2 linked regions of the Beijerinckia sp. 28-YEA-48 genome follow. The protein of the gene in region 1 interacts with the protein of each later gene in a pairwise test. Links are inferred from orthologs where the notes say so. Each region holds a gene or a part of one and is shown in the gene's direction. Other genes may lie near its edges.

Region 1 (5,788 bases):
CCGCTGTCGGGAACACAATGGACGAGGCTTTTCCTCGACGCCAACAGTGGCTCGCTGAGCTGGAATGCCTCATCCCGAGACGGAACGAAGAAATTCATCGCGGCCCATGAAAGCACACTCTGGCTGTCGCCGCCGTTGGACCAGGAGACAGAGATAACTGGGCCGTTGTCTCTGAAACTGTTCATCTCCTCATCGACATCGGATGCCGACTTTTTCGTCACGCTTCAAGCTTTCTCCGCTGATGGACGCGAGGTCGAATTTCAAGGGACCGTCGATCCACACACACCATTGGCGCAAGGCTGGTTGCGTGCCTCCCATCGAAAACTCTGTGCCGAGCGCTCCCTGCCCTATCAGCCCTATCATACGCATGATGAAAAGCAGCCTCTGGTTCCCGGTGACCTCTACGAGATCAACGTCGAAATCTGGCCAACTTGTATCGTGTTACCGGCTGGATATCGCCTTGCCCTCGACATCCGCGGCAAAGATTTCATGCGCCCTTCGCCTAGCGGAGATCCGCTGCGCAGCGGCTCGGGCCCCTGGCTTCACGACGATGCGCTTGATCGGCCGATCAGCATTTTCGGCGGAGATGTGACTATCCATACGGGACCGGACAGGCCGTCCCATCTGCTCCTGCCGATCATTCCCAAGCGCGAGACCTGATGAGAGGATACGCCAACGCCAGGGCTTAGCCTGGCGTTGGATCGATCACAGCCTCAATATTCAGAAATATCCGGATTGCTGTCGAAGAAGCTGCGCTTCATCTTTTCCATCCGCTTCTGCTGCATGGCGCGTTCGACCAGCAGTTCGTAATTGCGCTCCCATTGCAGGCGCAGTTTAGCTTGCAGCGAAAAGCTCTTCATCGCCGCGATGTCGGGATCAAGTGTGCGGCTGCGCTTGGCATCGATGCGCATATCCTGCTCTTTCCAGTCCGGCACGCCCATGTCCATGATCGCATCCCAAAGGCTGCGCTGGGGCGCCGACACATGGGACGAAGCGATGCCGGTATAGATCGTGTCGGAATAGGTAGACATGCCGGCAGCCTGCATCGCGGCCGCCTGCATTTTGGCGGCTTCCTCGATGACGCTCTTGGCGGCTTCCTTGGCAGCGAACGGCGACGCGGCGGCGGCGGCAAAGAAGCCACGCCGATTCAGATTGATTTTCATGGTCATCAACAAATCCCCACGGTCACGAGCATCCAGCCGCAATGGCGGCGGACGGTTTCGCACCCCGGGGGACGGTTCGCCTCGAAGGCTGTCGATTCCCGCCCCGGAACGACTGGGCTATATTTAGGTCTGCGCCGCTGAATGGCAAGTGAATGGCAAGTGAATGGCAAGTGAATGTGGCTGATGCTTTTAGGGCGCGCTTGAGGGAATGCCTGGGAGCGCTATATTCGCGCCCTAAGAAAAGACAGGAAACGCCAGGAGCCCGCCGTGACTCTCTCCGTTCACCGCCTCTCAGCCCATATCGGCGCTGAAATCCGTGGCCTCGACCTCTCCGCTCCGCTCGCTCCCGAGACAGTGGCGCAACTGCGCCGGGCCTGGTTCGACCACATCGTCCTCCACTATCGCGGCCAAACCCTCGACCCGGAGCAGCAACGCACCTTTGTCTCCCTGTGGGGTGAAATCGGCGGTCGCGCCAACCGCCTGCCCGCCAAGAACCCACGGCAGCAGAATGGCCCCGACTACAACGCGGCGGCGATGCTGGTGTCCAACATTCGCGAGAACGGCAAACCGATCGGCGTCCTGCCCGATGGCGAACTGTGGTTTCACCACGACATGTGCTACGCGGCCGAGCCGAACCGGGCGAGCTTTCTCTATGCGATCAAAGTGCCAAGCGAAGGCGGCAACACCAAGTTCGCCAATATGTATCAGGCTTATGACAACCTGCCGCAACGCTTGAAGGACAGGATCGAAGGCCGCACCGTTCTCCAAGCCTTCGATGAAGTCCAGGACTCCCGCCTCGATCTGAGTTCGATAGATATCGCCGATATAAAACACTGGCATCAGCCTATGGTTCTGCGACATCCGGAGACCGGTCGCCGCGCGCTTTATGTCAATCGCTTGATGAGCCATCGGGTGCAGGGACTGACCGATGCCGAAAGCGATGCGCTGCTGGAAGAGCTCTACAGCTTCACCGAAGATCCGTCGCTGATCTACGAACACGTCTGGAAACAAGGCGATCTTTTAATGTGGGACAATCTCTGCTCGATCCATGCGCGCACGGATTTCCCCAAAGATCAGCATCGCCTGATGCGCCGCATGACCATCGCCGGCAGCACCGTCATCCCCGCCTGGCAGGATCGATCCGCGGCCGAATAGCGCGCATGGGTTGCATGCGCCGCAGCCCGCTCTAATATCTTTGCACGCAGCTGGCCGAGAACCCTGCAAGGAACCCGGCGCCTGCCAAGGCATTAACCACATGTTTCACAAGACGGGGTGAGCTCATGAGTACCAACAACATCGTTACGGACATCAAGAGTAACGTTCGCAATCAGATGATCGAGCTCCTCAACGCCAGGCTCGCCGACGCGATCGATCTCAAGCTTGCGGTCAAGCAGGCGCATTGGAACGTCAAGGGCGAGAATTTCATCGGCCTGCACGAACTGTTCGACCAGATCGCCACTCGCGTCGACGACCATGTCGACACGATCGCCGAACGCGCCGTACAGCTCGGCGGCATGGCGCTCGGCACGACGCAGGTGGTGGCCGAAGCAACCAACCTCGCGGCCTATCCGGTCAAGGCTGTCGCCTCGGCCGACCATGTCAAAGCTTTGAGCGAGCGGCTCTCGGCCTTTGGCGCTTCGGTCCGCAAGGCCATCGACGATGCGGACGAGGCGGGCGATGCCGACACAGCCGATATTTTCACGGGCATTTCACGCGCGGTCGATAAAGACCTTTGGTTCGTCGCCGCCCATAAGGGGTGAGTGACTGCCTGAGATAAAATAAGGGCGGCCCGCAAGGAGCCGCCCTTATTTTGTGCCCGTGAAGTGGCGCCGCTTTAACGCTGCACGTTGGCCAACAGCGATGGCAATGGCGCATAGGCCGACAGACCCGTCGGCAGGATCGGCGCGGCGCCGATGATGACGGCCGGCAGTTCGATCGGCCGCGTATAGGTGCCGAGCGCCACGTGCATCGGGCGGCGTGGCGGTGTCGGAACATCGGCCACTTGCACACTGGCCATCTGCACGTTTTGCAGTTCGCCGGCGGCGTCAGGCGCAGCAGCATCTGCAAGCATTTCGTCCGGCACCTGCAGGCCCGTCGGGCGACGCGGCGGCAGCGGCACGTCATCCACCGGCTTGACCGAAGCCACCTGCACCTGCGGCCATTGCTGCTGCTGCTGCGCAGCTGTCGCCGAAGGCTGCTGCTCGGAACCAAAGAGCGACGCGACGCTCTGCACCAGACCCGACAATGGATTGACGCCCTGCCCCGCCGCAGCGCTCTGTTGCGGGGCTGGCTGTACGTTCGACGCGACGGCCACGGGCTGGACTTGCGGCTGCGTCCGGCGGGCGATCTGCACGTCCGGACCCTTGCGGCAATCGCGAACGCCGAGGTCGATCAATTCGCCGCCGCTCAGATTGCGATAGTTGCGGGTGAGATAGCCCAGACGCTCACGCACCGGCTGCGGATAGGCATTGAACAGTTCGGCGGTGATGCCCTGGTCGATTTCCTTGGTGTTCTGATTATAGGCGGTGTGGAACTTGAGAACGCTCCACGGATAGACGCAGACATTCGGCAGGCTCAACGCCAATGTGCACGCAGACCTGCATTCGAGCAGCCGCACTTCACGACCCTCGGCCCGATAGACGGCCGTCTGCGCACGATAGTCCGACACCAATCCGCCGACGTCTTTGACGACGACGACCGGTGCTGGCGCCGGAGGCGGAAGCAAGTAACCCAAACGCAACCCTCGTAAACGATCGGAATATCTAGGCGGATCGGAGCGCCACCCCATCATTTCAGCCGCTTATGGTTAAGCAACCCCTAACACCGGTCGCCTGTAAAAGCGGCGATTTTGCGCCTGACGGGCATGGCGGCTTGTTGAGCCCCTCGCCCTTTCCGGCCTGAAACCCTTCAAAACAAGGCGCTTGGCAAAGTCGCGTTTCAGTTGAGGCGCGATGGAAAAGCACCCTTGCATGGGGTTGTTCCTCAGAATCTCGTGGCACCCCCTCCCCGACGCGCTCCTGCGGGCGCAGAAGTCGTAGCTTCGCGGCCGCTGCCGCGCCGCCTGCTGCAATGTTCCTGTCCCTCGATCCAAGGGCCGTTCTCCTCTCTCAGGACCGCGGCACCCGCCGCGTTCAAATCGGGCCCAAAATACGAAGGGAGGGCGGCGGAATTTTGTTCTCTGTTTGTTCGATTTTAATTTCCGCTCGGCAAGCTTCCGCTGAGTTCGAATTTCCAGCCCTGGAACCGACCTTCGAAATCGCGATCTCCGGCCGTGCGCGCGCTTCTCTCATTTCTCAAAAACTTCGAGCGCCCGTTGCTTGCCAATCACGCGTTCTTTTCGAGATAGCTGGCGATCTTGTTTTTGATATCGGCGATCGGCCCATGGAGGTGGCCATTGCGTTCCAGGACATCGATCATCTGAAAGCGCGTAAATGGATTCTGTGAGTTGATGGCTTCACCCAAGCGACTGTAGTGGGAGCGAATGAGTTTTTCGCGCGTTTCAGAGAGAATAGCCCAATCAGCCTCATTCCACTGATCACGCTTGTATCTGCGCATGTTTTGCGAGGCGGCATTTTGCGCGGTTCGGCGGATGTAGGATGGCAAAGGATTGTCGTGCATCGTCAGCCCTCACCCTATCGACGACGTGTCACATATCGAGCTTGCCCGCTCTGGTGAGGCTATCTCCGCAAATTTGCGAAGATAAATCCAGATCATCTGCGAAGATTTGAAGGGCTGCGCGCATGAATTTCCGCAAGAATTTCGTTTTTCTCGTCTTATCAATGGATTGATTGACAAATCGGGATTAAGCGCTTGCGCAGCCCGATAGGCCTGCCCACGTCGCGAGATTGAGAAGCATTCCTTACGCCATGGCCACCTTCGCCAACCGCAATATCAACCGGCTCAACCTGCATAGCGGGCTGGTACAGCTTTCGTTCCAGATCGGCGGCGCCTTCACCGGGGCCTTCTTCCTGAAGAACGGCCTCGGCCTGCCGCATGTATTCCTGGTGCTCGGCGCCGTGCTCGCCCTGCGCTTCGTGCTACGGCCGATCCTGCTGGCGGTCAGCCCGGCGATCGGGCTGAAATTCACGCTGGTGATCGGCACGGCTCTGGTCGCCATGCAATATCTGGCCTTGGCTGAGGTGCGCGGGCTCGATGTGGCGCTGGCGCTCTACATCCTGATTTCGGGCATCGGCAATGTGTTCTACTGGACCGCCTATCACGCGGTCTTTGCGACCCTGGGCGATGCCCATGCACGCGGACGGCAAGTTGCCTTTCGGCAAATTCTGAGTGCCGTCGCCAGCATCGTTGGTCCGCTGGCTGGCGGCTTGATGCTGACCTTGATCGGCCCGTGGGCGGCCTTCGGCACGGCGGCCTTGGCGGCCACTGTTTCCATCCTGCCGCTGCTCTCCATCAGCAACGATCCCGTGGCGCGCATCGCGCCGCCTGGTGCTTATGCCGCCGCGCGCAAGGGCACCGTGATCTTTCTCGTCGACGGCTGGATCATCTCCGCCGCCAATACGGCCTGGGCCCTGGTGATCTTCCTGGCGCTTGGCCAAGTCTACGATGTCTATGGCTCCGTGCTCGCCTTCGCCGCGCTCGCAGGGGCTGCCGGCGGCTTCGTGCTC
Region 2 (5,684 bases), 1.2 Mb from region 1 along the record:
TTGGTCTCATTCGGCTTGATCGGCGCGACGAAAGCAGCCTTGGTCCGCGCATCGGTCTCGACGCCGCGCGGTCCTGAGATCCAGCGCATGTTGGACGGTGTCGCCGCCGCGGCCGCAACCGGACGCGATGACGTCGAGCCATCAAGCACAGAAGGCGTGGCGCTGCGAATGGTCGCCGTCGCGACCCGCTCTTCGAATTTCGTGCCCGAGGAAATCACAGCCGGACGCGGCCTTTCCTCAGCTGCATAGGCAGCGGTCACCAAACCCACCGGACGCGGTGCCGGCGTTTCCGCGCGCATCGGCGGCAGTACGGCCTGAACTGGCTCCGGGCGCGGCGGCGGCAGCGCGGCGACCACCACCGGCGCCGGATCCCGCTCGACCGGACGTTCGGCGATCATCGGCGCGCTACGCGTCCGTGAACCGCTGTCGATATAATCCTCAACCAGGCCGGCCATGACGCGATCACGCGCCCCGCCCGACTTGCCGCCGAGCACCACACCAATGATGCGGTGGCCATCGCGCTTGGCCGACGTCAGAAGATTGAAGCCGGAGGCCCGGGTATAGCCCGTCTTGATGCCATCGACGCCTTCGACACTGCCCAAAAGGCGGTTGTGATTACGAATGGCTTGACGGCCGTAATAGAAGGTATGGGTCTGGAAATAACCGTAGTAGCGCGGGAACCGTTCCTGGATCACCCGGCCGAGAATGCTCAGGTCCGTAGCGGTGGTCACTTGATCTGGATCGGGCAGTCCGGACGCGTTGACGAAACGGGTACGCGTCATGCCCAGAGACCGCGCCTTGCGGGTCATCATGTCGGAAAAGGTCGCTTCGTCGCCACCGATGGCCTCGCCGATCGCCGTGGCGATATCATTGGCCGAGCGCGTCACCACAGCCTTGATGGCATTGTCGACGGTGATCGACTGGCCTGGGCGCAGGCCAAGCTTGGTCGGCGGCTTCGCGGCGGCATAGGACGAGATCGGAATTTCGCTGTCCAGGCGGAGCTTGCCACGCTCAAGCTGCTCGAACAGCATATAGAGCGTCATGACTTTGGTTAACGAAGCCGGGTGGCGCAGCGCGTTTTCATTAACCGCGTGCAGAATTCGCCCGCTATTGGCGTCGACCACGATCGCCGCATAGGGCGGCGAATAGGTCGAGACCGCCGCCGCGGCATGACGGCGATGCCGCGGCCTGGCTTCGGCGGTGGACACGAGGCTGCCGGCGATAGTCACAATTCCGAGGCCGATAGCGAGGTGAAGAACTGGCTTTGTCAAAAAAACGCTACGCAATGCCATCACAATGTCCCACTACCTTCGGGCGATGCCAATTTTTAAGGCAGCTCGCCGTGTTGCCGCCGCACAACAGAATGCGACCGTAATGGAATGCGGTTACGCGCCGGTTAATCAGGTCCTGACGCCGGCGACCGCATTTGAGGCGTTTTTGACGATAAGGCCGCGGATCGGCCGGCTGGCGTGCGAAATATTTTTGCACCGCACAATTTTTTGATTGACTTTTATTGTGCACCGCACATATAAGAGGCTGCACGCCAGCCAAACCCGGCCGCCCGCGAGACAGCGTCGCACGTCGGCCAAAATTCGAGGGGCAACCTATGTTCAAGAGTGTGGAAGACTTCCAGTCGTTCGGCAAAGACCAGTTCGAGGCCGCTACGGCCGCCAGCTCGGCCCTGTCGAAGGGCTTCCAGCAGATCGCCACCGAAGCGACCGATTATTCCAAGAAGTCGCTCGAAGCCGCCACCGCGGCTTTCGAAAAGATCGTCACCGCCAAGTCAGTCGATGTCGCCTTCCAGGCGCAGAGCGAATACGCCAAGTCCGCCTATGAGTCTTTCGTCGCTCAGTCGACGAAGATGGGTGAGCTTTACACCGCCCTTGCCAAGGATGCCTTCAAGCCCGTCGAAACGGCGGTCGCCAAGGTTCAGGCCGCAGCCAAGTAAAACGGACGCGTCAACTCGGCGTGAACGTCACGCCGTGATGCAGCGCAATCAGCGCGCGCGTTATTAATCTCTGAGCGTTAAGGTCCGGCTGATTGCCGGGCCTTTTTTCATTCTTATTCCAGACAAGACGCACGGTTCGCGGCAAATCACCGCGCAAGAAGGCGCTGCAAGACGACGCGGAATGGGGCGGATTTGTGAACAACCACCTTAATGGTGCGGATAACCTTCCCCCCACTGGCGCAACTCCTGCATCGCTCCTACATTACTCGGGTGAAACATCGAATAAGTGTTGCAGACGACCCTGGGATTGAAGGTAGACTTTCAGGGTCGAATCCCTTGGAGGGCTTCTTGCGTTTACCGGCGAGGCAGATATCGGCATTCCGCGCTTCCGCGATTGACGGCGAGGCCACCGATCGGCACGCCGGTCGCCAGATCTATACTGACCCGGCTAACGGCCAGGATCGCGCCAGCCCCACCCGGGCGGCGGAAGAGGCCAACAACGGCAACGGCAACGGCGCGAACAACAACGGCACCGGCACGGCAGTCATCACGCGCACGCGCACCCAGACGCGCAAACCCAGCATGTATCGCGTGCTGCTGCTCAACGACGATTACACACCGATGGAATTCGTCGTCTCGGTGCTGCGCCGCTATTTCAACAAAAATAACGATGAGGCTACGCGCATCATGCTGCACGTGCATCAACACGGCGTCGGTGAATGCGGCATTTATACCTACGAAGTAGCCGAGACCAAAGTGACTCAAGTGATGGATTTCGCCCGCAAGCATCAGCATCCGCTGCAGTGCATTATGGAAAAGAAGTAAGGAGCGCCAATGCCGTCGTTCTCAAGAAATCTCGAACAGACGTTGCACCGGGCGCTGGCGACGGCCAACGAGCGTCGCCATGAATACGCCACGCTGGAACATCTGCTGCTCAGCCTGATCGAGGACTCCGACGCCTCGGCCGTCATGCGCGCCTGCTCGGTCGATCTCGAAGCCCTGCGCAAGAGCCTCGTCAATTACATCGACCACGAACTCGCCAATCTCGCCACCAACGGGCGCGGCGATGAAGCCAAGCCGACGGCCGGCTTCCAGCGCGTCATTCAGCGCGCCGTCATTCACGTGCAGTCCTCTGGTCGCGAAGAAGTGACCGGCGCCAACGTGCTCGTCGCCATCTTCGCCGAGCGCGAAAGCCACGCCGCCTATTTCCTGCAGGAGCAGGACATGACGCGCTACGACGCCGTCAATTACATCAGCCACGGCATCGCCAAGCGCCCCGGCATGTCCGACGCGACCAAGGCGCCGCGCGGTGCTGAGGAAGAAGAGAGCCAGCGCGAGCGCAACGAGAGCCGCGAACCAGGCGACAGCAAGAAGAAGGAAGGCGCGCTCGAAGCCTATTGCGTCAACCTCAACAAGAAGGCCCGCGACGGTCGCATCGATCCGCTGATCGGCCGCGAAGCCGAGGTACAGCGCACGATCCAGATCCTCTGCCGCCGGCAGAAGAACAATCCTCTGCTCGTCGGCGACCCCGGCGTCGGCAAGACGGCGATCGCCGAAGGTCTGGCGCGCAAGATCATCAAGGGCGAGGTGCCGGACGTGTTGGCCCGCGCCACGGTCTTCGCGCTCGACATGGGCACGCTGCTCGCCGGCACCCGCTATCGCGGCGATTTCGAAGAACGCCTGAAGCAGGTGATCAAGGAAATCGAACAGCACAAGAACGCCATTCTGTTCATCGACGAGATCCACACGGTCATCGGCGCCGGCGCCACCTCGGGCGGCGCCATGGACGCATCGAACCTGTTGAAGCCTGCCCTGTCCCAGGGCGCGCTGCGCTGCATCGGCTCGACCACCTACAAGGAATACCGCCAGTATTTCGAGAAGGACCGGGCACTCGTGCGCCGCTTCCAGAAGATCGACGTCAACGAACCGTCGATCCCGGACTCGATCGAGATCATGAAGGGCCTCAAGCCCTATTTCGAAGAGTTCCATCGCGTCCGTTACACCAACGACGCGATCAAGAGCGCCGTCGAACTTTCGGCGCGCTACATTCATGACCGCAAGCTGCCGGACAAAGCGATCGACGTGATCGACGAGACCGGCGCCAGCCAGATGCTGTTGCCCGAAAACAAGCGCAAGAAGACCATCGGCACGAAGGAAGTCGAAGCCACCATCGCGACGATGGCGCGCATTCCGGCCAAGACCGTGTCGAAGGACGATGCGGAAGTGCTGCAGCATCTCGAAGATACGCTGAAGCGCGTGGTCTACGGTCAGGACAAGTCGATCGCGGCCCTGTCGGCGGCGATCAAGCTGGCCCGCGCCGGCTTGCGCGACGGCGAGAAGCCGATCGGCAGCTATCTGTTCTCGGGCCCCACCGGCGTCGGCAAGACCGAAGTGGCACGCCAGCTCGCCGTCGCCCTTGGCGTCGAGCTCGTCCGCTTCGACATGTCCGAATATATGGAGCGCCACACGGTGAGCCGTCTGATCGGCGCACCTCCGGGCTATGTCGGCTTCGACCAGGGCGGCCTGCTGACCGACGCGGTCGACCAGCATCCCTATTGCGTGTTGCTGCTCGACGAGATCGAGAAGGCCCATCCGGATCTGTTCAACATCCTGTTGCAGATCATGGATCACGGCAAACTGACCGATCACCACGGCAAGCAGATCGACTTCCGCAACGTCATCTTGATCATGACGACCAATGCCGGCGCCGCCGACATGGCCCGTGCGGCCTTCGGCTTTGCCAGCAGCAAGCGTGAGGGCGAGGATTTGGAAGCGATCAACCGGCTGTTCGCGCCGGAATTCCGCAACCGTCTCGACGCCATCGTCCAGTTCGGCCACCTGCCCCGCGAAGTCATCGCTCAGGTGGTGGACAAGTTCATCGCCCAGCTCGAGACCCAGCTCGGCGACCGCAATGTCACGATCGAACTGTCCGACGAAGCACGCAGCTGGCTCATCGACAATGGTTACGACCAGGCGATGGGCGCCCGGCCGATGGGACGCGTCATCCAGCAGCACATCAAGACGCCGCTGGCCGACGAAGTGCTGTTCGGCCGTCTCAAGGGCGGTGGCACGGTGCAGGTCGTCGTGCAGGACGACGAGAACGGCAAGAAGAAATTGGCCTTCATCTATCCGGAAGGGCCGGTTCTGCCGAAGCCCGACCGCGAAGTGGTCGAGGCCAGCCGCAAGAAGCGCGCCCCGCGCGAAGAGCCGGAAGTGCGCCGCGCCAAGCAGCGCGCTACCAACGAGCCGCCCGAAAGCGACATCAAGCCGCCGCCGGAGCCGCTGAAGAGCTAAACTTTTCCGGTTCTGATCAAAATCAGAACCGGAAAATACTTTGCTGACTACCCACGCTCCGGCTTCAACGCCGGAGCGTCTGTTTCTCGGGCCCGCTTAATGAAGGCGATGGTCCGGTCAGTCGCCTCCGCCGACAGGCCGATATATTTCTTCGGGTCGAGACGCGTTTCCAGATTGAGTTCCTTGGCTGCACCCGCCAAAGAGGGCCGCGCATTGATCTCCTCGATCAAGGTCGTGCCCTTCTCCCAGGCGGCACGCGCCGCAAGCCGCACTTCTTCGTGGGCCGTATGCTTGCCGATCTTCTCGCCCAGGATGAACATCGCCTCTTCGGCCATGATCAACCCGCGCGTGCGATCGATATTGCGGGCCATATTCTCCGGATGAACTTTGAGAACGGCGACCATTCGCACAGCCGCCTTGGTGCCCCGCTCCATGGCGATGG

What was found. Proteins that work in one complex are often made in the same cells at the same time.
Region 2: the proteins of dps (region 1) and clpS interact in binary tests that used the Escherichia coli proteins (3 or more experiments, as listed by UniProt). The link is inferred for Beijerinckia sp. 28-YEA-48 from one-to-one orthologs.

Annotation. Positions count from the first base shown.
Region 1 is NZ_FNSI01000001.1:2,035,854-2,041,641, forward strand. The notes cover bases 1,352-4,183. They hold dps (DNA starvation/stationary phase protection protein Dps), read left to right. Parts: upstream 1,352-2,443; coding sequence 2,444-2,923; downstream 2,924-4,183. Other genes in these bases: BLW50_RS09610 (TauD/TfdA dioxygenase family protein), read left to right, coding at 1,431-2,318; BLW50_RS09620 (hypothetical protein), read right to left, coding at 2,998-3,897. Also shown: BLW50_RS09600 (CocE/NonD family hydrolase), read left to right, coding at 1-660; BLW50_RS09605 (hypothetical protein), read right to left, coding at 714-1,169; BLW50_RS09625 (hypothetical protein), read right to left, coding at 4,488-4,781; BLW50_RS09630 (MFS transporter), read left to right, coding at 5,030-5,788.
Region 2 is NZ_FNSI01000001.1:821,246-826,929, reverse strand. Bases 1,349-4,076 are described here. They hold clpS (ATP-dependent Clp protease adapter ClpS), read left to right. Parts: upstream 1,349-2,380; coding sequence 2,381-2,773; downstream 2,774-4,076. Other genes in these bases: clpA (ATP-dependent Clp protease ATP-binding subunit ClpA), read left to right, coding at 2,783-4,076; BLW50_RS03925 (phasin family protein), read left to right, coding at 1,607-1,948. Also shown: BLW50_RS03935 (serine hydrolase), read right to left, coding at 1-1,208; more of clpA, read left to right, coding at 4,077-5,242; BLW50_RS03910 (lyase family protein), read right to left, coding at 5,290-5,684. UniProt on the Escherichia coli protein: Involved in the modulation of the specificity of the ClpAP-mediated ATP-dependent protein degradation.